Regions from separate parts of the Cobetia sp. PS-4MA genome, predicted to be linked through region 3. Evidence: predicted binding sites of a transcription regulator. Region 3 holds the regulator's gene; each other region holds the start of a gene.
What was found. The regulator sigma-54, encoded in region 3, starts transcription at its own class of promoters, with help from an activator protein. The targets are predictions, from matches to a motif close to TGGCACNNNNNTTGCTNT.
Positions count from the first base shown of each region.

Region 1: a site for sigma-54 is predicted at 3,481-3,498, ahead of AC26AR_RS12405 (HAD-IIB family hydrolase). Genes of this name have one in related genera too.
Region 2: a site for sigma-54 is predicted at 5,525-5,542, ahead of AC26AR_RS09305 (ammonium transporter). Genes of this name have one in related genera too.

Region 1 covers NZ_CM173107.1:2,910,001-2,917,666, forward strand. The annotation lists gene AC26AR_RS12395 (sugar phosphorylase) at 1-1,129, shown strand, start outside; gene AC26AR_RS12400 (glycosyltransferase family protein) at 1,248-2,459, opposite strand; gene AC26AR_RS12405 (HAD-IIB family hydrolase) at 2,501-3,397, opposite strand; gene AC26AR_RS12410 (TRAP transporter large permease) at 3,701-5,002, opposite strand; gene AC26AR_RS12415 (TRAP transporter small permease subunit) at 5,002-5,643, opposite strand; gene AC26AR_RS12420 (TRAP transporter substrate-binding protein) at 5,799-6,863, opposite strand; gene AC26AR_RS12425 (FadR/GntR family transcriptional regulator) at 6,963-7,666, opposite strand, start outside.
Region 2 covers NZ_CM173107.1:2,180,805-2,188,470, forward strand. The annotation lists gene AC26AR_RS09285 (oxidoreductase) at 1-1,013, shown strand, start outside; gene arfA (alternative ribosome rescue factor ArfA) at 1,125-1,304, opposite strand; gene AC26AR_RS09295 (NAD(P)-binding domain-containing protein) at 2,206-3,615, shown strand; gene AC26AR_RS09300 (hypothetical protein) at 3,756-3,923, opposite strand; gene AC26AR_RS09305 (ammonium transporter) at 4,062-5,420, opposite strand; gene AC26AR_RS09310 (DUF1989 domain-containing protein) at 5,776-7,666, opposite strand, start outside.
Region 3 covers NZ_CM173107.1:802,018-809,683, forward strand. The annotation lists gene pmbA (metalloprotease PmbA) at 1-456, shown strand, start outside; gene mgtE (magnesium transporter) at 564-1,919, opposite strand; gene AC26AR_RS03410 (HPr family phosphocarrier protein) at 2,084-2,353, opposite strand; gene rapZ (RNase adapter RapZ) at 2,340-3,254, opposite strand; gene AC26AR_RS03420 (PTS sugar transporter subunit IIA) at 3,351-3,821, opposite strand; gene hpf (ribosome hibernation-promoting factor, HPF/YfiA family) at 3,831-4,139, opposite strand; gene AC26AR_RS03430 (RNA polymerase factor sigma-54) at 4,739-6,187, opposite strand; gene lptB (LPS export ABC transporter ATP-binding protein) at 6,506-7,246, opposite strand; gene lptA (lipopolysaccharide transport periplasmic protein LptA) at 7,249-7,666, opposite strand, start outside.

The DNA of each region.
Region 1 (7,666 bases), 1.9 Mb from region 3:
CTATTACCTCGAGCAGGGCGCGCGCATGATCCGCCTCGATGCCGTGGCCTTCCTGTGGAAGCGTCTGGGCACCTCCTGCGTGCATCTGCCGGAGACGCATGCCGTGGTCCGCCTGCTGCGCGCCATCGTGGATCATCTGGCCCCCGGCAGCCTGCTGATCACGGAAACCAACGTGCCCCACGCCGAGAACATGTCGTATTTCGGCCTCGACCGCCTTTCCGAGCAGGACCTGACCTCCCTCGAGGGCAGCGCCCAGGCCGATGAAGCCCACATGATCTATCAGTTCACGCTGCCGCCGCTGACTCTGCATACCCTGACCTCCGGGGATGCCAGTGCGCTGACCGAGTGGGCCGCCAGCCTGCCCTCTCTGCCGGCGGGATGCAGCTACTTCAACTTCACGGCCAGCCACGATGGCATCGGCGTGCGTGCGCTGGAAGGCCTGCTGCCGGACCATGAGCGCGATACCCTCGTGCGACTGGTGCACGACTTCGGTGGCTACGTCAGCATGCGCGCCAACCCGGGACGCGCCGACACCCCCTATGAGCTGAACATCAGCTATTTCGATGCCCTCAAGGGCACGCGGCGTGGACGGGACCCGTGGCAGATCGAGCGCTTCATCGCCAGTCAGACCCTGATGCTGAGCCTGCAGGGCATTCCCGGCCTCTATCTTCATTCACTGACCGCCACCCCCAATCACCAGGAAGGGGTCGAACGCGACGGGCATCTGCGCGCCATCAACCGCCGCAAGTGGCAGCGCGATGAACTGGAAGCCCTGCTGTCCAGCCCCAACACCGCGACCCATGAGGTCTTCCATGCCTTGAAGCGTCGCATGACGCTGCGCCGCGAGGAGCCGTGCTTCCACCCCGATGCCCATCAGCAGGTGTTCGACCTGGGGCCGGACTTCTTCGTCTTCGAGCGCGTCACCCACGAGGGACGCCGCCTGCTGTTCGCTCTCAATGTCACCGACCAGCCGCGTGTGCTGCCCTTGCCGGAAAGCTGGCAGGGCCTCGCATTGACCGACCACCTGTGTCATGACAAGGCCTTCGACCCCGCCATGGCGCGCCGCCCCTATCAGGCAGCCTGGCTGATGGAGCAGTCGGTGCGCCCACCGGCCATCGAGGTCGTCTGACCTGACGACGTGCCCGCCAACGACAACGGGGCTGCCAGTGGCAGCCCCGTTGTCGTTTTACCTTCCCGTGTCTGCCGCAACGTGCGTGACCCATGAAAGCGGTTGGTGAAAGGTGTCGTTACTGGTTGTCCAGCTCCACCGCTTCATGCATGCGCTCGAGCAGGTCCGGCACCGCGGACTGCACCCGGTTCCAGCTCGGAATGAAGGGCTTGTCACGCGGGTTGTCGAGGAAGGCGCTGCCGGCATCCATGATGTTGGCGGCGAACAGCTCCACTGCCGCTTCCTCGCTGTGACGATCCACCGTCAGGCCATTCATGACGGCGTCGTTGTAATAGGTCTCGATCAGATCCAGCGCGATGCGATAGTAGGTCGCCTTGATGGTGCGGAAAGTCTCGCCGTGGATCTCGACCCCCAGCGTCGCCAGCTTGCGATACATGGCCTTGGCGATATCCAGACTCATGCGATTGAGGCCGCCCAGCGCATCTTCCTCGGACAGCGGCTGATGCTTGTGATCATAGGCATCGGCGATGTCCACCTGGCACAGACGCTTGGTGGAATAGTTGCGATGCACCTCGGAAAGCACGCCGATCTCCAGCCCCCAGTCGCTGGGGATGCGAATGTCCGCCAGCACGTCGGTGCGCATCGAGAACTCACCGGACAGCGGATAACGATAGCTGTCGAGATAATCCAGATACGGCAGCGGGCCATAGACCTTCTTGAGCGCACGGATCAACGGCGTGACCATCAGACGTGCCACGCGACCATTGAGCTTGCCCTGGGCGATGCGCGAATAGTAGCCCTTGCAGAATTCGTAGTTGAACTGCGGATGGGCGACCGGGTAGATCAGGCGCGCCAGCAGGCCGCGATCATAGGTGACGATATCGCAGTCATGCAGTGCCACCGCCTCGGCGATGCCTGATGACTGCACGTAACCGGAGCAATACCAGACGTTGCGCCCCTTGCCGGCCTCCATCGGTGCCAGACCATGCTCGGTCAGCTCTTCATCCAGTGCACGCAGGCGCGGCCCGTCGTTCCACAGGATACGGTGATGCTGTGGCAGGTGAGAGAAGAACTCCTTGGCATGCTCGAACTGGTCGCGGTCGGCACGATCCAGCCCGATCACGATCTCGCTGAGATACGGCACCTGCGCCAGCTCATCGACGATGTGCTTGAGTGCGGGGCCTTCCAGCTCGGAATACAGCGACGGCAGAATCAGGCTCATCGGCCGCTTGCGGGAGAAGCGCATCAGATCCGCTTCAAGGTCCTCCACCGGACGGTCGGTCAGGTTATGGAAGTTGGTGATGATGCCATTCTGGTAAAAATCGCTCATGTCAGCTCCTTGTCATACCGAAGACACGCATCAGGCAGGCGTCAGGCGCGCAGGCCTCTGGATGTCCATTCTTCCGGCTGGCCATTGGCCAGCCAGTGACGCAATCCCTCGACCCATCCCTGCGGCCCGGGGTGATTGGCACGAAAACAGCGGCGTTCATCCGCCAGTAGCGGATACTCGGCAAGCTCCCGATCGCGCTGTGAGGTATCACCGACGCCGGGGATCAGGACAGCGTTGTCGACCGCGGCCAGCAATGGCAGGTCATTGGCGCCATCACCGAAGCCCAGTGTCCAGGGACGCACCCGCTCACAGAGCCGGTAGCGCGCGATCAGATAGCGCGCCGCCACCCCCTTGTCAGTGTCGCCCGTCACATGATGGAAACGCCCGCCCCGCGTCAGCTTGAGGCCATGGCTGGCCAGGCACGTGCGGAACTCCTCGAGGCGCTCCGGCGCGTCCTGCCATACCAGCGGTTCACTGGCATCACGCTCCCCCGCCAGCGCCGCATCCGCCTCCCCCAGCCCCGTCAGCTCGCTGATTCTTGCCACCGACATCGCGGCAAAGCCTTCAAAGGCGAACTCCTCCCTCAATCCCTCCAGCACCTCGAGAATCGCGCGGCGCGGCATGGCCACCGCGATACGGCACAGGCCGTGCGCATCCGGGGCACTGGCCTCCTCCAGTGGATAGGCACTGAGCCAGGAGGCCGGCAGCGCCACGACGCCTCCGTTCTCGGCGATCCAGGGCTGACCCGCCAGCCCCAGCGAGCGCATCAAGGGCGTGAGTTCAGCCGCGGTCTTGGAGGTATTGGGCACGACCCAGGCGCCGCGAGCACGCAGGCGGGTCAGCCAGCTGCGCGCCGGACCCGGCGAGTAATCGTGATGGTCCAGCAGCGAGCCATCCAGGTCGGTCAGCAACAACAGCGGTGCTTGAGTCTCTGACATGTGAACTCTCCTCATGAAGTGCTGCAGCGTGCCAGGCATCCCTGCGGTGCGGTCTCGTTGCGCCAGGCAAGCCTGCCAAGAGCATTGCAGGGAATGTGCCAAGATGGTGCAGTCGCAATGACAGTCTGGCCTCTCATCTCTCAACTCTGATTCACTGCCGGCTTGCTTGCACCAACAATAAGCACTAATCCCCTGATGCATGTCGCGTCGCCACATTACAGCGCAAGTCTGTCGTCACGAACGACGACGCCCTCGCATCTGCGAGGGCGTCGAGTCTTCGGCCATCAGCAACATCTGTTGAGACTAGACCAGCCACAGTGACAGTTGCGGCCACAGCAGCAACATCGCCAGCACGCACAGCTGGATGGCGATGAACGGCAGCAGCGAGACGAAGATATCCTTGAGACTGATGCCTTCCGGTGCCACGCCTTTCAGATAGAAGGCGGCAGGCCCGAAGGGAGGCGACAGGAAGGACACCTGCATGTTGACCGCGAACAGCACGCCGAACCATACCGGGTCATAGCCAAGTTGGATGATGATCGGCACGAAGATCGGCAGGGTCAGCATCGCGATGCCGATCCAGTCGAGGAACAGCCCCAGCAGCAGCAGGATCGCCATCATCACCATGATGATCGCCAGCGGCGGGATATCGAGGCCGAGAATCATGCTCGACACGAAGCGGTTGCCGCCCATCAGGTTGTAGACCCCGACCAGCGCCGCCGCCCCGATACCGATCCAGATGATCATGCCGCAGGTGTTCATGGTCTGGGACAGCGCACGCTGCATCAGGGTGATGGAGAATTCACCCCGCAGCATCACCGCCACCAGCACGCCGAAGCTGCCCATCGCCGCTGCCTCCGTCACCGAGGCCACCCCGCCATAGATGGAACCCAGCACCAGTCCCGCGATGATTGCCGGCACGCCGACGGCCTTGAGCAGCTCACGCTTGCTCTGGAAGCTGGCACGCCGTTCCTCCTCGGGCATCACCGGCCCCAGCGCGGGATTGCGCAGGCAGCGGATCAGCACATAGAGGATATAGCTTGCCATCAGCACGATGGCCGGGGTGATCGCCGCGGTGAACAGATCGGCAATCGACTGGTTGGCGATCAGGCCATAGATGATCAGCACGATGGAGGGCGGCATCATGGTGCCCAGTGAGCCCCCGGCACACACCACGCCGATGGCGATGTGCTTGTCATAGCCGAGCCGGAGCATCTGGGGCAGCGCCAGAATCCCCAGCAGCACGATCTCGCCGCCGATGATGCCGGACATCGCCGCCAGGAAGAACGCCACCACGATGGTCTGGATCGCCACGCCACCCGGCAGGCGACCTGCCATCACGCGCATGGCATTGAACAGGTCCTTGGCGATCCCCGAGCGATCCAGCAGCGAGGCCATCAACACGAACATCGGCACCGCCACCAGCGAATACTCGGTGACGAAGCCATAGACACGACTGGTGACCAGCGGCAGCGCCATCGGGCCGAACCAGCCGAAGGTGTAGGCCAGCGCGACCAGGCCGGTGACGAAGGCCAGCGGCAGGCCCGTGACCAGCAGCGCGAAGATGCCGCCGACCAGCAGCATGGTAGCCGTTGCGATATCCATCAGCGCTGCTCCTTGTCTGACGTGGTACGCGTCTCTTGTGCCGGGTGGGCAGCGGCGTCACTTTCCCCTTCGGGCGGACGGGGAGAGAAGAAGGTCTGGTAGAGATGCCACAGCGCCTGCAGGGTCATCACCGCCAGCGCGAACAGGATCACGCCCTTGGTCAGCGCTGGAAACGGCGGGTTCCACGAGGTACCGGAGCGCTCCAGCTGCCATTCGCCCAGCGGGCTGTGCGAGGCGCGCCAGAACATCACCCAGCCTGCGTAACTCATCGCCATGCAGAACACGAGCGTCATCACGTCATTGAAGCAGTCCAGCACGTAGCGAAAGCGCGTGCCGACCAGGTCGTAGAGCACACGCACGCGAATATGGCGGTTGTTGGCCAGCGCCGCCGGCCCGCCCAGCGCGAAGCTGGTCGCGACCAGAAAGATCACCGTCTCGTGGACCCAGGAGGTCGGCGAGTCGAGGCCATAGCGCATCACCACCTCGAACACGCTGATCGCCATCGCCAGCAATACCAGCCACGCCGCGGCGCGCGTGCCCTTGCCGACCAGTCGGTCCAGCGGCGTGCGCGTGCCCAGATTCGGGTCGTGGTCATCCGACGCCTCCGGCAGGCCCGGCGACGCCACATCATGTTCTGCCATATCGAATTCCTTGCTAACTGGCTTGCTCAAGGAGGATCGGCGCGCCCAGTGAGCACGCCGATCATCATCTCCCGCGTCTTTCCTGATCGTCTTGATCCTGTCGACGTCTCGCCCCGGCGACTCTTGTCACGCGGCCGATGACAGCGAGTGGACGCTTACATCAGGTTGCGGTCGGTGAGGAAGGTGACCACGGACTCGTAGACCTTGCCGGTCAGCTCGTTCTTCTCGGCCCATACCTTCCACTCCTGCTGGGCGATGCGACGGAACTTGGCGCGCTCTTCCGGCGCCATGTCGATCACCTCGATATCCGGATTGGCTCGCGCCGCGCTCACCGCCTTGAGGTCACGCGCCTTGAGGGTGAAGACCATGTCGTAGGCCATCGAGTCAGTCGCGGTCTCCATGATCGCCTTGAGATCCGCCGGCAGGCCGTCCCAGATGTCCTTGTTCATCGACACCGCCACCATCGGCAGCGAGTGGAAGCCCGGATAGGACGGGTACTTGGCGAAGCTGTGCAGGCCCTGGTCATCATTGGTGGCGAACACGGTGTAATCCGCCGCGTCGATCACGCCCTTCTCGAGACCGGTGTAGACCTCGGAGCCCGGCAGGTTGACGGGGGCTGCACCGGCCTTCTGGAAGATGTTGTAGACCATGCCTTCCGGCGCACGCACCTTGAGGCCCTTGAGGTCATCGACGGTACGCACCGGCTTCTTGGAGACGAAGGACTCAAGCCCGGTGGCGCCTGCGCCGATCAGATGCACGCCGTAGGGCTCGACCAGCTCGTTGTAGAGCGCCTCACCGCCGCCGTGCTGCATGTACTCGAGATATTCCAGCGGATCCCCCCAGGCACCCACCAGGTTGCCCAGCATGCCGAAGGCCGGATTCTGGCCCGAGAAGTAGGACGGGTCCGTCAAGTGGCCCTGCAGGATGCCGGCGCTGACGGCGTCCAGCGTCTGGTTGGCCTGTACCACGGCATTGACCGGCAGGATCTCGATGGCGATGCGCCCATCCGACATGGTCTTGATGTTCTCGGCCCAGGCCTTCTTGACCTCGAACTGCGGCTCACCGGCCGTTTCCGAGGTCTGGAAGGTCCATTCGTACTCGGCCGCCCAGCTGGGCGCGGCCATCGCACTGGCGGCCAGCGCCGTGGAAAGGGCAAGCGCCTTGAGCGCGAAACGCCCGGAGGCGAGGGACGGACGGTGGGACGTGGTGGAATGCGGCATGGTGGAACTCCTGGCGTGTTGTTATGACGTGTTATGACGTTCTTTGGCGGAGGGAAGACGTGCAGACACTTCCCGGCGTGGCGACGCCCAGGGCGCGGGTCAATCTCTTGACAGGGGGGCGGAGAGACTGGGCAGCTGACCGAAACGACGCAGCAGCTCCAGCGGCTCCTGGGCACGCCCGACACCGTGCGGCCCATCAGCCACCTCGGGCATGGCGAGTCCGAGATCGCGCCCGGTGCGATCCAGCACATGCAGGGTCGCGGCATGGGCCGCCTCCGGCTGGCGCAGACGAATCGCCTCCATCACCGCACGATGGCGACCGAGACTGTCGCCCAGCTCCGAGGCATTGTGATTGGAAGTCGCCACCAGCAGGCTGATCGAGGGCTTGAGCACATGGCCGAGCTGCGCCCAGATGACGTTGTGGGTCGCGGCGAAGATGGCGTCATGGAAGGCGATATCGGCACGATCGAATTCTTCCATGGCGCTGCCGCCATGCACCGCCGCCGCCATGCCGTCGTAGGCCTGCTCGATGGCGGACAGGTCCTGGGCGGTGGCCTCGGTGGCCGCCAGTGCGGCAACGAAGGGTTCGATGGAAATGCGGAAGGCGTAGATATCCCGTGCCAGCTGCGGATGCGGCATCGCATAGCGTGTCATCCAGCCGGTGACGCGTGGGTCGAGCAGATGCCACTCGCTGAGCGGATTGACGCGCGTGCCCTGCCCGGTGGTGCGGGTCAGGATGCCGGCATTGACCAGACTCTGGATCGCGGTGCGTACGGTGGCACGGCTCTGGGCGTGCTGATCGC
Region 2 (7,666 bases), 1.4 Mb from region 3:
AACCGGACCACCACCACGCCGAGAAGCCCGGCAATCTGGTCCTCAATGCGCAGTCCGACCTCGCGGCCTTCACGCAACTGGCGCAGCGCGGCCAGCAGCACGGAGCCGACCTCTTGCTGCAGCTCGGCCATGCCGGCGCGATGGCCTACCCGCCGACCAGTACGCCACATGGCCCCAGTGCACTGGATATCCCCGGGCTACGTTGCGAGGCCATGAGCCTGGAGGCCATCAAGGCCTTGCCTGCCGCCATGGCAACCACGGCGCGCCTGGCTCGTAACGCCGGGTTTGGCGGGGTGCAGGTACATGCCGCACACGGCTTTCTGCTCAGCCAGTTTCTGTCCCCCCTCTTCAATCAGCGCACGGATGACTACGGCGGCAGCCTCGACAACCGCATGCGGCTGATGCGTGAGGTGATCATTGCCGTGCGCGAGGCCGTTGGCCACGACTACCCGGTCATGGTGAAACTCAACTCCAGCGATCAACTTGAGGGCGGTTTCGAGGAAGCCGAAGCGCTACAGGTGATAGCAGCGCTCGATGAGCTGCCCATCGATCTGATCGACATCAGTGGCGGCACCTACTTCCCCGGCGCCAGCTCCGCGTCGGACGCCAGTGCCAGCGGCTCCTACTTCGTCGAGTTCGCCAGGCGCGCACGCGCGGTGACGACCCTGCCGCTGATGGCGACCGGCGGCTTCAAGACTCTGGCGCAGGCCGAAGACGCCGTGGCACAGAGCGTCGTCGACTTCGTCGGCCTGGCCCGCCCACTGGCGCTGCACCCGTCACTGCCCACGCTATGGCGAGCGGGAGAATGCCCTGCGCCAGAATTCCCGCGTTTCAGCGCCCCGCCGGAAGGTGGCGTGACCGCCTGGTATACGCTGCGCCTGACCCAGCTGGGCGAGGACCGTGAGCAGGAATCACTGGGCGAACTGGAGACGGTGCTGGCCGACTATGAAGCGCGCGACGCCGCACGCGCCGAGACCTGGAACGCGCACTTCGCCGACTGTCTCCGCGACTGAGCCGCTTCTCGAAGTGGCCAGATACACGAACGCCGCAGCGCTGATGCTGCGGCGTTCATGTGACCAGCGCCTCAGACAGGGGCTCCCTTCAGAGGCGGCAATGAGGCTTCTTCAAGCGGCGCAATACACACCGACTGAAGGAGCCTCACTGCCACCGCTACCCCCTTGTTGCTTGCCATTGCGCTGGTAGCTGCCCTTGCCCTTGCGCGCCTTCACGACACGCTGCTTGAACATCGGGGTACGCAGCACTGCCTTGAGGGCGTTGTCCTGCACCTTGCGCTTGTGAGTCATGGTGTCTTCTCCTGTGGCCTCTCTGTCACCGGCCCAGTATACGCCCTTTCGCCATGCAGAGTGATCAACCTCCGCTTCCCCCTCGTCGCTGGTCTGGTGAGTGAATAGCCCCGCAGATCCTCTAGAAAATCCTCCAGCGAGGATCATTCGATAATCTGGCCCCCTTTTCCTTTCTGATTTCTGTTCTTTCTCCATTCTCACGCCACACACTACTCCGACACTACGTTCACATCCTTCTCACACCCTTATTTACTCCACACCTCAAAATCACGAGCGCCAGCCTGCTTGACAAAGAGGATATTTTAGCCCAACACCCGTTTGACAAATTACGCATTGAAGAGACAGAAAATCATCCACCTTACAAGCGGCATCGCAACACGGAAATCTTCTTTTTTCTACACAGAAAAACACGCCAGACAACGCCATAGAAATCCACAACGACATAAAAAAGATGCTTAAAATCAACAATTTACCAAATAACTACACCAACCATGAGCCGATAAACCACATCCTTCATCCTGGCCATTCTGGAGAAAGACACAATCCACAAGGATCTTGCCACTAAAGCCTAAACACTCTCATGATCGTGTACACTTCATGCACTCGGAATCAACACCTCACATTTGAGATGACGCATCATTTCTGCGAGGATGCCTCACGTTCCGCGAGCCGTAGATGGCTCTCAAGGCAATAAAAAATACGCCTTCCGTGCCCAGGCTCAGCGAAATGACAGGTGGCCAGTCAACTGGATTCCTTACCTTTCCAGGCCACCCAAGCGCTGGATAATGCTCATTATTATCGCGATCCACTACAGAGGAAAAAGCACCTGGTCAACACGACATCCCGCAACGCGGGGTTCACGGAACACGACGTCTCATTACAGTCTCAACAGGAAATACCCATGACAAAACGCATTGCGATCATTGGCGCAGGGCCGAGTGGCCTGGCACAGCTGCGCGCCTTTCAATCTGCCGCTGACAAGGGTATCGACATTCCCGAGATAGTCTGTTTTGAAAAGCAGAGCGACTGGGGCGGCCTGTGGAACTACAGCTGGCGCACCGGTCTCGATCAAAATGGTGAACCCGTCCACGGCAGCATGTACCGCTACCTGTGGTCCAACGGCCCCAAGGAATGTCTGGAGTTCGCGGATTATTCCTTCGAGGAGCACTTCGGCCACCCCATCGCCTCATACCCGCCTCGCGCAGTCATCTTCGATTACCTCAAGGGTCGGGTCGAAAAGGCGGGCGTGCGCAAGTTCATTCGCTTCAATTGCCCGGTGCGCCATGTCAGCTTTGACGACACCCGCCAGCAGTTCACCGTCAGTGTCCATGACCAGCAGTCGGACATGGTCGTTCAGGAGCATTTTGACCACGTCATCGTCGCTTCCGGTCACTTCTCGACCCCCAACGTGCCGGAATTCCCGGGGTTCTCGGAGTTCAATGGCCGTATTCTGCATGCACATGACTTCCGCGATGCGCTGGAGTTCAAGGGCAAGGATCTGCTGCTGATCGGCAGCAGCTACTCTGCCGAAGATATCGGTTCACAGTGCTACAAGTATGGCGCTCGCAGCATCACCACCAGCTATCGCACCGCCCCGATGGGCTTTGCCTGGCCGGAGAACTGGGAAGAGAAGCCGCTGTTGCAGAAAGTGGACCGCGACACCGCCTATTTCCGCGATGGCACCCGCAAGAAGATCGATGCCATCATCCTGTGCACCGGCTACCTCCATCACTTCCCGTTCCTCGATGAACCGCTGCGCCTCAAGACAGCCAACCGCATGTGGCCGCTCGGTCTCTACAAGGGCGCTGCCTGGGAAGCCAATCCGCGCCTGTTCTATCTCGGCATGCAGGATCAGTGGTACACCTTCAACATGTTCGATGCCCAGGCATGGTGGGTGCGTGACGTGATTCTCGGTGAGATCGCGCTGCCCAGCCGCGAGGCCATGCAGGCAGACAGTCAGGCATGGCGTGACCGGGAAGAGACGTTGGACAGCGATGAATCGATGATCCGCTTCCAGGGCGATTACGTGAAGTCACTGATTTCCAAGACGGATTATCCGAGCTTCGATATCGACGGCGTCAATCGCACCTTCCTCGAGTGGGAGCACCACAAGCACGAGAACATCATGACCTTCCGTGACTACTCCTACCGCTCGCTGATGACCGGCACCATGGCCCCGCGCCATCACACGCCCTGGCTCGACGCGATGGATGATTCGCTGGAAGCCTTCCTGGCACAGCCCGACAAGAGCGCTGGACAAGCAGGCGGCGAGACAGCCACCGAACGCTCCCTCGCGACTGACAAGGTCTGAGTGACGGACAGGATCTGATTGACTGACGGCCTTGTGTCACCTGACATGTGACGTCGGGCCCACAGAATGCACAACGCCGCGAAGCATGGCTTCGCGGCGTTGTGCATTCTGTGGTTGCGGAGCAAGAAGGCCCCGATGGATCAGAGGGTCTTCTTGCTGCGGAATGACGCTTTCTCATGGCGCAGGATATTGACGCTCAACGAGATGCAGACGCCAGCCGCGATCAACAGACTGACCGCCACCATCCCTGAATTGCTGAAGAAGAACGCATAGTTGGCAGCATGTACCGCAGTATCGACAGTTTCCATGACAAGACTCCTGGAGAAGAAAGAAAACGAATCGGCCCGTTCGCTCCGTCACTGGCTGGCAGCCAGACTTCAGGACAGATGGCAACGAACGCTGCAACAAACGAGCCAATCCTCATGCGGGTAATCGTCAGAACCGACTCAGCTGATATCGGGACGCTTGTCCATCGGTGCTGCCACAACCCCACCGGAACGTGCCGGAACGCTGGAAGATGACTCGGTTGCCATGCTCTCCGGGTAGGCCTTGGCCGGCACTTCGAACAGGTCCAGCCCGAGCACTTCGACATGCGGCGGCACGCGCAGCAGGTTGAACTTCTTGAGCAGATAGGCAACGCCCCAACCCGGCACGAAGCCCGTCACTGCCATCACCACCGCGCCTGTCAGCTGCCCGGTGAAGGAGACGTCCGGCACGCCTTCGCCGACATTCGGGAAGCCCGCGGCGAAGACACCCACCAGTACCACGCCATAGAAGCCGCAGAAGCCATGTACCGCGAAGGCGCCGACGGAGTCGTCCAGGCCACGCTTCTCGAGCAGCGCGCCAATCTTCGGCATCAGGGCGCCACCGGTGACGGCCAGCACGAAGGCCAGGCCCGGGTTGTAGAGATCCAGCCCCGCCGCGACGGTGATGATGCCGCCCAGCGCACCGGACATGGTCCAGAAGGGATCACGCGAGGACAGATAGGCACCGATCACGCCGCCACCGAAGCCCATCAGGGTATTGAAGGCGAAGGCAGAGAGGTTGGTGCGATTGCCGTAGATGGTGGTCCAGCCGATGTCACCGGTGTTGAAGATGATGCATCCACCCAGGAAGCCGAAGAAACCGACGATGATCAGCATCAGCCCGATCAAGGTCATCGGCATGTTGTGCGGTGCGATCACCTGCGGCTTGCCATCGTCACTGTACTTGCCGATACGCGCGCCCAGATTGAGCAGCACGCCCAGCGCGAAGAAGCCGGCCACGGCATGCACCACGCCCGCCGCGCCGACATCGTGATAGCCCAGCTTGTGCAGCATCCAGCCATCCGGATGCCAGCCCCAGGCACCCGCCAGGATCCAGACACCCGCACCGAGAATCACCGCCAGTAACAGGAAGGCGCCCAGGCGGATGCGTTCGATCACCGCCCCCGAGAGAATCGAGCCCGTGGTCGCACCGAACAGGGCAAAGGCCGCGAAGAAGATACCGGTACCCATGTCATCGGCGTCCGGGCGCATGCTCGCGCTCCACGGCAGTGCCGCGGAAGCCTCGATGGGAATCAGCCCGTTGGGGAAGGCGTTGTAGATCCACCAGCCCACGAAGTAGAAGGCGGGGATGATCGAGGCCAGCGTCAGCACGTTCTTCATGCCGGACGCCAGGGCATTCTTGGAACGGGAGGCACCGATCTCATAGGCCAGAAAGCCTGCGTGGATCAGGAACATGATGGCGGTACACCACCAGTAGAACACCTCGATGTTCATCGCCTGGTGCATATCCAATATGCTTTGCAACGTCTTTTCATCCATCGTCTTTTCTCCTTTTCCGGGCCGGGTCTGCCACCGCATGCCTGCCGGTGGAAACCCTGTCTGCCCGAAGGTTGTTGTTGTTTTTCAAGGGGGACCTGCTGGATAAAGCAAGCGACATGCCAGATGACCCCTGATGGGCACCTTCAGTAATACGTTGTTTTCATTGATATCTTCTCGAAATCGTGGACACCTCTTCACATATGAAGCCCGGAAATCACCACCTGGCAAGAGGGTGTTCGTTATTGAGGCAGGTAGGCGGCGTCCTGCACCGTGATATGACGTGAGTCGTACTGCATATACGGATCGTCACCGGCCAGCCTCACGCGCGAGGTCTCGGTCATGCGTCATGCATCACTCAGCTGCGCACCTTGAGACGCTCAGGATCATGGAAAGGCAATGTCACCACCTCGGCGACGAGACGCTTCTGGTGACCATCCAGCTGACCGATCTCAAGCTGCGTTCCGGGGCTTGAGAAATCCGGGGCGAGACGACACATGGCGATGGACTGGTTGAGCAAGGGAGAGCGGGTCGCGCTGGTGATCACCCCGACCGGATAGCGCCCGTGATAGACGAGGTCGCCGTGGCTGACCAGCTCGCTGCTGTCCACCCTCAGGCCCATGATCCGATGGCGGGATTCCGGCGTCTCGCGCTGCATGGCCGCACGCCCGACGAAATCATCCTCCTTGCTCTTCATCGGCACGGTGAAGCCGATGCCCGCCTCGTAGGGAGACGTCTGCGGACAGAATTCATGGCCAGCGAAGATCAGCCCCGCCTCTATCCTCAGCATGTCGAGGGCATCCAGTCCCAGCGGCGCGATGCCATGCGGCTCACCGGCCGCCCAGATCGCCTCCCACACGGCCGGGGCGTCATGCGGATGACACCAGATCTCATAGCCCAGCTCACCGGTATAGCCGGTCCGCGACACCATCAGCGGGATGCCATTCGGCCCCGCCAGGCGACCGACCATGAAGCGGAACCAGCCCAGCGTTTCCACCTCCGGCTGGGTACGCGCATTCCAGATCAACGGCGCCAGCACCTCGCGGCTCTTCGGCCCCTGCAGCGCGATGTTGTGCAGCTGATGGGTGGAGTCGCGCACCGTGACGCGATAGCCCTGCTGCTCTGCGAGATCCCGCAGCCACTGGCCGCTGGCCGGATCACCACAGATCCAGCGGAAGGTCTGCTCGCCCATGCGGAACAGGGTGCCGTCATCGAGCATGCCGCCGGTTTCCTGACACATGGCGGAATACACCACTTCTCCGATGGAGAGTCGGCGCACGTTGCGGGTCAGCGCATATTGCAACAGGCGTTCGGCGTCCGGTCCGGCGACCTCGAACTTGCGCAATGCGGAGAGATCCATCACCGCGACCCGTTCGCGACAGGCGAGATACTCCGCCTTGGCCCCCCACCCCTCGTAATGGGTGGCCAGCCAGTAGCCGTGGTAATCGATGTACTGCTTGGTCAAGGCGGAGGTGCAGGGATGGAAGGCGGTAGGCAATGTCATGCGCGGCAATTCCTCGGGCCGGTTGCGATAGGCGATACCGCGGGGGAAGTCATGTTCAGCGGCGTAGATACGCACATGGATATCGGTCGGCACCCAACCGTTGGCGGCGTCGATGTCGTCCGGACAGGCGGATGAGGCACAGATGAGGTCACGGTCGGCGCGCAACAGCACATAGTCGCCGGGACGTGACCAGGGCTCATCCACCGCCAGGGTGCCGCAGGGCTGTACCCAGGTATTGAAGAAGAAGTTGATGGCCGGCCAGCTGGCACGCTGTCGGATACCATGAGACGCCGACAGGGCATTGTTGAAGTTGACCGTGCAGCTGTCGTGACCGAAGTAGCCGTGGTGTTCGTAATACTGCGGCGAGCAGGCAAGCATGAAGCTGTCATGGCGTCCGACCGTGTCCTGAATCACCTCGAGCATCGGATGCAGGTGCTGATCAAAGAACACCGAATACAGTCCCGGATTGGGCATGCAATGCCCGGACAGGCTGCGCGTGGCGCCAGCATCCAGCCCCAGCTCCTCGCCCTCTGCCCAGGCAGTGGCGTCGAAGGCCACGAAGTCGGAGCACTGACGCCCCGCCACATCGATGATCTGGATCCACTCGCCCTGCTTGACCTCATAGACCTCGACCGTCCCCGCCGCGACTCTCGTCTCCTGGCGGATCGGTGCCAGCGGCACCGGCAGATGTTCCAGCCCCACAAGCCCTGTGCAGAAATGGGACACCTCAAGCTCGGTGGCCAGC
Region 3 (7,666 bases):
GGTGTCGCCACGCGTGACAATGTCTACTTTGCCGACGGCAAGGTGCAGAGTTACATGCTGAGCGCCTACAGTGCTCGTCGCCTGGGCATGCAGACCACCGGCAACGCGGGCGGCGCGCGCAACGTGCGCATCACCGCGCCACTGACCTCCCGTGACGAGATGCTCAAGCAGATGGGCACCGGCGTGCTGGTGACCGAGCTGATGGGGCAGGGCGTCAACGGCGTGACCGGTGACTACTCACGTGGCGCTTCGGGCTTCTGGGTCGAGAATGGCGAGATCCAGCACGCGGTCGAGGAGTTCACGATCGCCGGCAATCTTCGTGACATGGCCGCCAATCTGCTGGCGGTCGGTGATGATGTCGATACCCGGGGCAGCATCCACTCTGGCAGCTGGCTGATCGATGGCATGACCGTTGCCGGCATGTCCGAAGGTGAAGACGATGAGGTGGAAGGCTGATCGCTGACACTTCTGTCTCTGCGCGAGAGTCCAGAAAACAACACGGCCGCTCCCTTGGGAGCGGCCGTGTTGTTTTCTGGAGCAGTCACTGGAATCCATCAGGCGTATTACAGATAGAGCCAGGTCGCCAGGCCCAGGAAGGCCATGAAGCCGATCACGTCGGTCACGGTGGTCAGGATCACGCTGCCGGAGAGGGCCGGGTCGATATTGAGCTTCTTGAGCAGTATCGGCAGCAATGTCCCGGTCACGGCCGCGATCAACAGATTGATCATGATGGCGGCACCGATGATGGCCCCCAGCTGGACATCACCGAACCAGACGATGGCGATCCCGGCGACCACCACCGCCCATAGCAGGCCATTGAGTCCCGCGACGATGATTTCGCGCTTGAGAAGCCAGCGCACGTTGCCACTCTTGACGTGTCCCAGTGCGATGCCGCGAATCAGTACCGTCAGTGCCTGTGAGCCGGCAATGCCGCCCATGCTGGCGACGATGGGCATCAGTACCGCCAGCGCGGTGATCTTCTGGATGGTGCCCTCGAACATCCCGATCACGGCGGACGCCATGAAGGCGGTCAGCAGGTTGATGCCAAGCCAGATGGCGCGACGCCAGGAGGTGCGCATCACCGGGGAGAAGGTATCTTCATCCTCGTCCATCCCCGCCATCGACATGACCTGGTGCTCGGCATCGCCGCGGATGACGTCGACCACGTCATCGATGGTGATGCGCCCGAGCAGATTGCCATCACCGCCGACGACAGGCGCCGAGATCAGGTCATGCTTCTCGAACAGCGAGGCGACCTCGCTCTCCGGCATCAATGCCGGAATCACCACGCTGTCGGTATCCATCACCTCGCGCACCGTGACGCCGGGGTCAGAGACCAGCAGGCGGTTGATGGGCAGGGCGCCGATGAATTCATCGCGGCGCGAGACGACCAGCAGGGTGTCGGTGGAATCGGGGAGTCGCTCGTGACGGCGGATGTAACGCAACACGACATCCAGGGTGATGTCTGGACGGATGGTGATGGTGTCCGTGTTCATCAAGCCGCCGGCAGTGTCCTCGGGGTAGGACAGCACCGTCTCGACCCGCTGGCGTTCCTGGGCCTCCATGGAGTCGAGGACTTCGAGAATCACGGCATTCGGAAGCCGCTGGAGGATGTCGGCGACATCATCCGGTTCCAGATTCTCGGTGGCGGCCAGGACGTCCTCGGCATCCATGTCCTTGAGGAAGTCGCTCTGGATATCCTCGCCAAGGTATTGGAGCACATCGCCCTGAAGTTCGGCGTCGACCAGCTCCCAGAGCAGGTTGCGCTCCTTGGGGGGGGAGGATTCCAGCAAGTGGGCCACGTCCACCGGTGCCAGGCCGCGATTCAGCATGCGCCTTGCCTGATCCAGCTCGCCACTTTCCAGTGCCTGTGACAGGCGATCAAGTCTTGGCTTGAGTTTGCGTGACGTCTTGCTCATCTGTCGGCTTCCCCTGTCGACATGAAGGACAGCGTTGATTCTACCATTGGCGCAGGGGGGCGCGTCGACAAAAGAAAACACTGTTTCTTATCGATAGGGCAATCAGCGCGGAAAAAGTGTCAGAAAGCCGGCGGGCGGGGGATGTCAGACGGCGTGCGGCGGCGTCATTCTTCCTCTTCGAAGCGCGCCTCGAACAGGGACTCGATCGCAGACAGGGCCTCATCTGCCTGTTCGCCCTCGACATCGATGATCAGCGCCGTGCCACACGGGGCTGCCAGCATCAGCAGCGCCATGACGTTGGCCGCGTTGGCGCGTCGCTCACCGTGACTGACCATGACCGTGGCCTCGAAGGGCGCACAGCAGTTGACCAGCTTGGTGGCAGCGCGAGCATGCAGCCCGCGCTTGTTGGTCAGAACCAGTTCACGACTGGGCATCGTGTGACTCCTGACGGGTATCGCTGATCGCCAGGGCCGTATGGATCCCCAGTTCCCGGTGGCGTAGACGCACCTCAGGAAGCTGCTTGGCGAAATGTTCGGCCAGCTGCTCGCAGAGATAGACGCTGCGATGCTGGCCGCCGGTACAGCCCACCGAAACGGTCAGGTAGCTGCGATTGCTGGCCTGATAGGCGGGCAGCCAGCGTTCCAGCCAGCCGGCGATGTCATCCTGCATTGCCTTGACGTCCGGGTAGCGCTGCAGGAATTCCGCCACGCTGTCATCACGACCGGTATCGCTGCGCAGATTGATGTCCCAGTAGGGGTTGGGCAGGCAGCGGGCATCGAACACCATGTCGGCATCGGTCGGCACGCCATGCTTGAAGCCGAAGGACTCGAAGGTGAGTGTCAGATGACGAGAGCTGTGCTGTGCGACCTGTTCGGTGATGCGCGAGCGCAGGTCATGCACGCTGAGGTTGGTCGAGTCGATGACCAGATCCGCCTTCTGACGAATCGGGGCCAGTGTCTGCTGCTCGATCTCGATGGCCTCGGCCAGCGTGCGGTCATTGTCGCGGGTCAGCGGATGACGGCGGCGGGTCGCGGAATAGCGTTCGAGCAGGACACGGGAGTCCGTGGTCAGGTAGACGACCTGCACATCCATGCCGCTCTGACGAACGCTGTCGAGCAGTTCGGGGAAGCGACTCAGGGCATCGGGGAGGTTGCGCGCGTCAATGGAGACCGCGATGCGCCGGCGGGTGGGGCTGTCCTTTTCCAGCTGCTCGACCAATGGTGCCAGCAGCATGCCGGGCAGATTGTCGATGGCATAGTAGCCAATGTCTTCCAGCGCCTGGAGGGCAATCGATTTGCCGGAACCGGAGCGACCACTGATGATCACGATCTTCATGGAGTGCTCTCCCAGGGCGAGGTCAGCATGAGGTGAAAGCGGAGGGTGCCTGAGGCCAGTCAGCGACAAGCCCGGAGCGAGTCCGGGCTTGCAGGTTCAGCGCGCCGGCAATTCGGCGATGGCCGAGGTCAGGGCATCGAACAATGCTCGCTGACTGTCTGCCTGGCGCAATGCTGCCCGGTTGGTGGGCGAGTTGAGCAGTTCCGCCACCTGGCCGAGCAGAGTGAGATGGGTGTCATCTGCCTCCTCGGGGACCAGCAGCACGAACAGCAGATCGATGGGTTCGCCATCGATGGCGTCAAAGTCGATGGGGTCACCGAGCTTCATGAACGCCGCGATGGGGGTCTTGCAGTGTGGACTGCGTGCATGTGGCACGGCCACGCCGTGGCCGATACCCGTCGAACCCAGTCTCTCGCGCCCGATCAGGCGCGAGAAGACTTCCTGGCTGTCCAGGCTGGGAATGTTCTGAGCAATGAAGGTGCTGAAGAATTCCAGCACCCGCTTCTTGCTCCCCCCGGGGACGCCGTAGAGCGTGCGCTCGGGGGGAAGGATCTGATCAAGTGTCATGGCAGAAGGTCAACGGGTCCCGGTGCCCTGAGAGCGAGCCTGGGACTTTTCCTTGTGTTTGACCAGCTGGCGGTCCAGCTTGTCGGCGAGCGCGTCGATGGCAGCGTACATGTTGGGGTCTTCTGCCAGGGCATGGAGGTCGGCGCCAGCGGCGTGCAGGGTGCAGGCAGCCTGTTGGCGTTCCTTCTCGATCGACAGTGTCACCTGAACATTGGTGATGTTGTCGTAATGCCGTTCGAGGCGAGCGAGCTTCTCGTTGACATAATCGCGGAGAGGATCGGTGAGTTCCACATGATGCCCGGTGATATTCACTTGCATGGACACGCTCCTTTATCCAGCGGGTTGCCTTTGAATTGTAACCCTTTTTGACTGCGAGCAAACCCTGATTGAACGCGCGGCCACTTTCTGACTCCGGCCATGGTCTCGTGGCGATCATCTGCTGGCGAGAGCGGCGGTGCCGGTGTACCGAGCGTCTACCCCGACAATGCCCAAGCTTTGAACAAAGATCAACGCTGCGCTGCATCGTGGGGCAAGGCTTGTCTTCAACCCAGCGAGGGATATCAGCAGGTTCTTCATGAGCATCGCCTCGCATCACGGACGGAATGGGGCTCGAGAAACCGGCCGTTTGTGGCCAATGTCAGCATTTACGTCGACGTTCGTGTGGCAGGAGTCGGTGGCGACCCCTGGCTATCTGTCCGTGGGATGTGAGGGAAAAAGAAAGCACTCTGGAGAAAAGTGGCTGGAAAAATAGGCAATTGGGGGCGTGAAGTCACTCACGCAGTCGCAAGGACAGGCATTGCCAACCGGTATTCAGACGACCGATTGGCAGATGATGCCAGGATGGCAGGTGCAAGGGGGCGAGCTTCAGCGCTCCGACGTGTGGAGCCCGCTGGCTTGCGGGTATCCGTTGTCGAGACTCACGCCAAGCGCTTGCGCTCGCTGGAGGAGGGGATGCCCATGGCCTCGCGATACTTGGCGACCGTCCGGCGCGCTACCTCGATGCCATCACTGGCCAGCAGATCCACCAGGCGTGAGTCGGACAATGGCTTGCGCGCCGGTTCTTCCGAGATCAGCTTGCGAATGCGCGCGCGGATCGCGGTGCTGGAATGCGCGTCACCGTTGCCACTGCCACCCACCTGACTCGAGAAGAAGAACTTGAGTTCGAACACGCCTCTCGGGGTGTGGATATATTTCTGGGTGGTCACCCGCGAGATGGTGGATTCGTGCATCTCGACCACTTCCGCGATGTTGGCGAGGATCAGCGGCTTCATGCCTTCTTCCCCCTGCTCGAGGAAGTCGATCTGGCGCGCCATGATCTCGCGGCCCACCTTGAGCAGGGTGTCATTGCGTGAGGACAGGCTCTTCATCAGCCAGCGGGCTTCCTGAAGATTGTCCTTGAGGAAGGTGTTGTCCGCGGACTTGTCGGCCCGCTTGATGAGGGCGGCATATTCCGGCTGGATACGCAGCTTGGGCAGCGCTTCCGGGTTGAGCTCGACCTGCCAGCCGTGACGCGTATGACGGACCAGCAGGTCCGGGATGACGTAATCACTGGCAGGCTCGCCCCAGGCGGACGCCGGGCGCGGGTCGAGCGCCCGTACCAGACGAATGACGTGATCCAGCTCATCATCATCCAGGCTCAGGCGACGCTTGAGCAGCTTGCGATCGTCATTGCCCAGTGCCTCGAGGAATTGCCGCACCAGACGGCGGGCCTGGGCCAGCAATGGCAGATCGTCCGGCAGCAGGGCCAGCTGAAGCAGCAGGCATTCGCGCAGGTCTCGAGCGAACACACCGGTGGGATCGAACTGCTGAAGGCGCAGCAGGACCTGCTCGAGTTCCGACGCCTTGAGGCCGGGCAGTCCCTGACCTCGCAGGCCATCGACCAGTTCGTCCAGGCTCATGCTCAGGTAGCCGGCCCCATCCACCGCATCGATCAGACTCTCCGCCATCTGGCGTTCACGCGCATCGAGGTCCGTCATCGCCAGCTGCCAGCGCAGATGGTCCTGCAGGCTTTCGACACTGGTGTTGCGATCGAAGTCCGGCCCGTCCTCGCTCGAGCTTCCGCTGCCGGAACTGGTCAGGCTGCCTGCGTGATCCTGGTAGAGGTCCGACCAGTCACTGTCGAGAGGGTATTCTTCAGGAATCTCGCTGTTGGTCTCGGAGGTGGAGATCTCGCTCTTGTCCTGTGTCTCCGCGACATCCAGCGACTCGTATTCCTCGTCAAGCTCCAGCATGGGGTTTGACTCAAGCGCCTGCTGTATCTCCTGACGCAGGTCCAGCGTCGACAACTGCAGCAGCTGGATCGCTTGCTGAAGTTGCGGGGTCATGGTCAGGGAAGTGCCGAGTCGAAGCTGCAAGGTGGGTTTCATGGGGTCTGTCATTCACGGCAAAGGAACGTGCATCTACGCTATACCGTGGGTCGGGGCACTGACAAGGGGCAGTCGAGAATATTCAAGCAACTTGCATGCCATGTTGCCACCAAGGTGGTATGGACGTCATGCATTCGAGTGAGGTGTGGCAGAGCAGGAGGGTTCACGGGGAGATCACGCAAGCGCCTGTCGAGGCGCTTGCGTGAGGGGGCGGGGAACGAGGCCCCGACAGTGAAGCAGGAAGTGGCGGGTGCTGGAGGGTGCTGGTGAGAGCAGAAGAGGTCGGACGGCTCTCGTCAGGCTGACGGCACTCTCGGGCTAGAGCTTGAACTCATGGCCCAGGTAGACATCACGCACCTGCTGGTTGGCGAGGATGGTGTCGGCGTCGCCATGCGCGATGATCTGGCCATCGCCCACGATGTAGGCGGTATCGCAGATGTCGAGTGTCTCGCGCACGTTGTGGTCGGTGATGAGCACCCCGATGCCGCGGTCACGCAGCTGGCGCACGATGCTCTTGATCTCGCCCACCGAGATGGGGTCCACGCCGGCAAACGGCTCATCGAGCAGCACGAAGTCCGGCTCGGTGGCCAGTGCGCGAGCGATCTCCACGCGGCGGCGCTCCCCGCCGGAAAGGCTCATGCCGGCACTGTCACGAATATGCGTGATGCTGAACTCGTTGAGCAGCTCCTCCAGGCGTGCCTTGCGTCCGTTGCGATCCAGGTCCTTGCGCGTCTCGAGGATCGCCATGATGTTGTCGGACACCGAGAGCTTGCGGAAGATCGAGGCTTCCTGGGGCAGATAGCCGATGCCGGCGCGAGCCCGCTGATGCATGGCGGCGCCGGACAGGTCGTGGTCATCGATGGTCACGCTACCGGCATCCGAGCGCACGAGGCCGACGATCATGTAGAACGAGGTCGTCTTGCCGGCCCCGTTGGGGCCCAGCAGGCCTACGATGTCACCCTGGCGGATTTCCAGCGAGATGTCCTTGACGACCTTGCGACCCTTGTAGGCCTTGGCCAGATGACGAGCGCTGAGGGTACGTGGGCTGGCAGCAGTCATGCTCATTGATCCTTGCTGGCATTGGCGCCACGTGGCGTCAGGGTCATGTGGACGCGTGACCCCTCGGAGGATGAGGCATCGGTGCCATTGCTGGCATTGACCTGGCGCTTGTCCAGGAAGTATTCCACGTAGCCACCTTCGAAGGTATCGTCGCCTTTCTCCAGACGGGCATCGCCGACCAGTTCCACCCGGCGCTCCAGCGCGTGGTAGCGAATGGTATTCGCCCAGCCCTTGACCAGTCGCTCGTCGGTATCGGGTTTCTGCTCCATGTAGGCGCGCTGGCCGGTGGCCTTGACGAGGGAGATCTCGCCGCTGTCGGCGCGACTGATGTCCACGCGCGCGGCATCCAGCTTCATGCTGCCCTGGCGCATTTCCACGCGACCGGTATAGGTGGCCGTGCCGGCCTTGTCATCCAGTGAC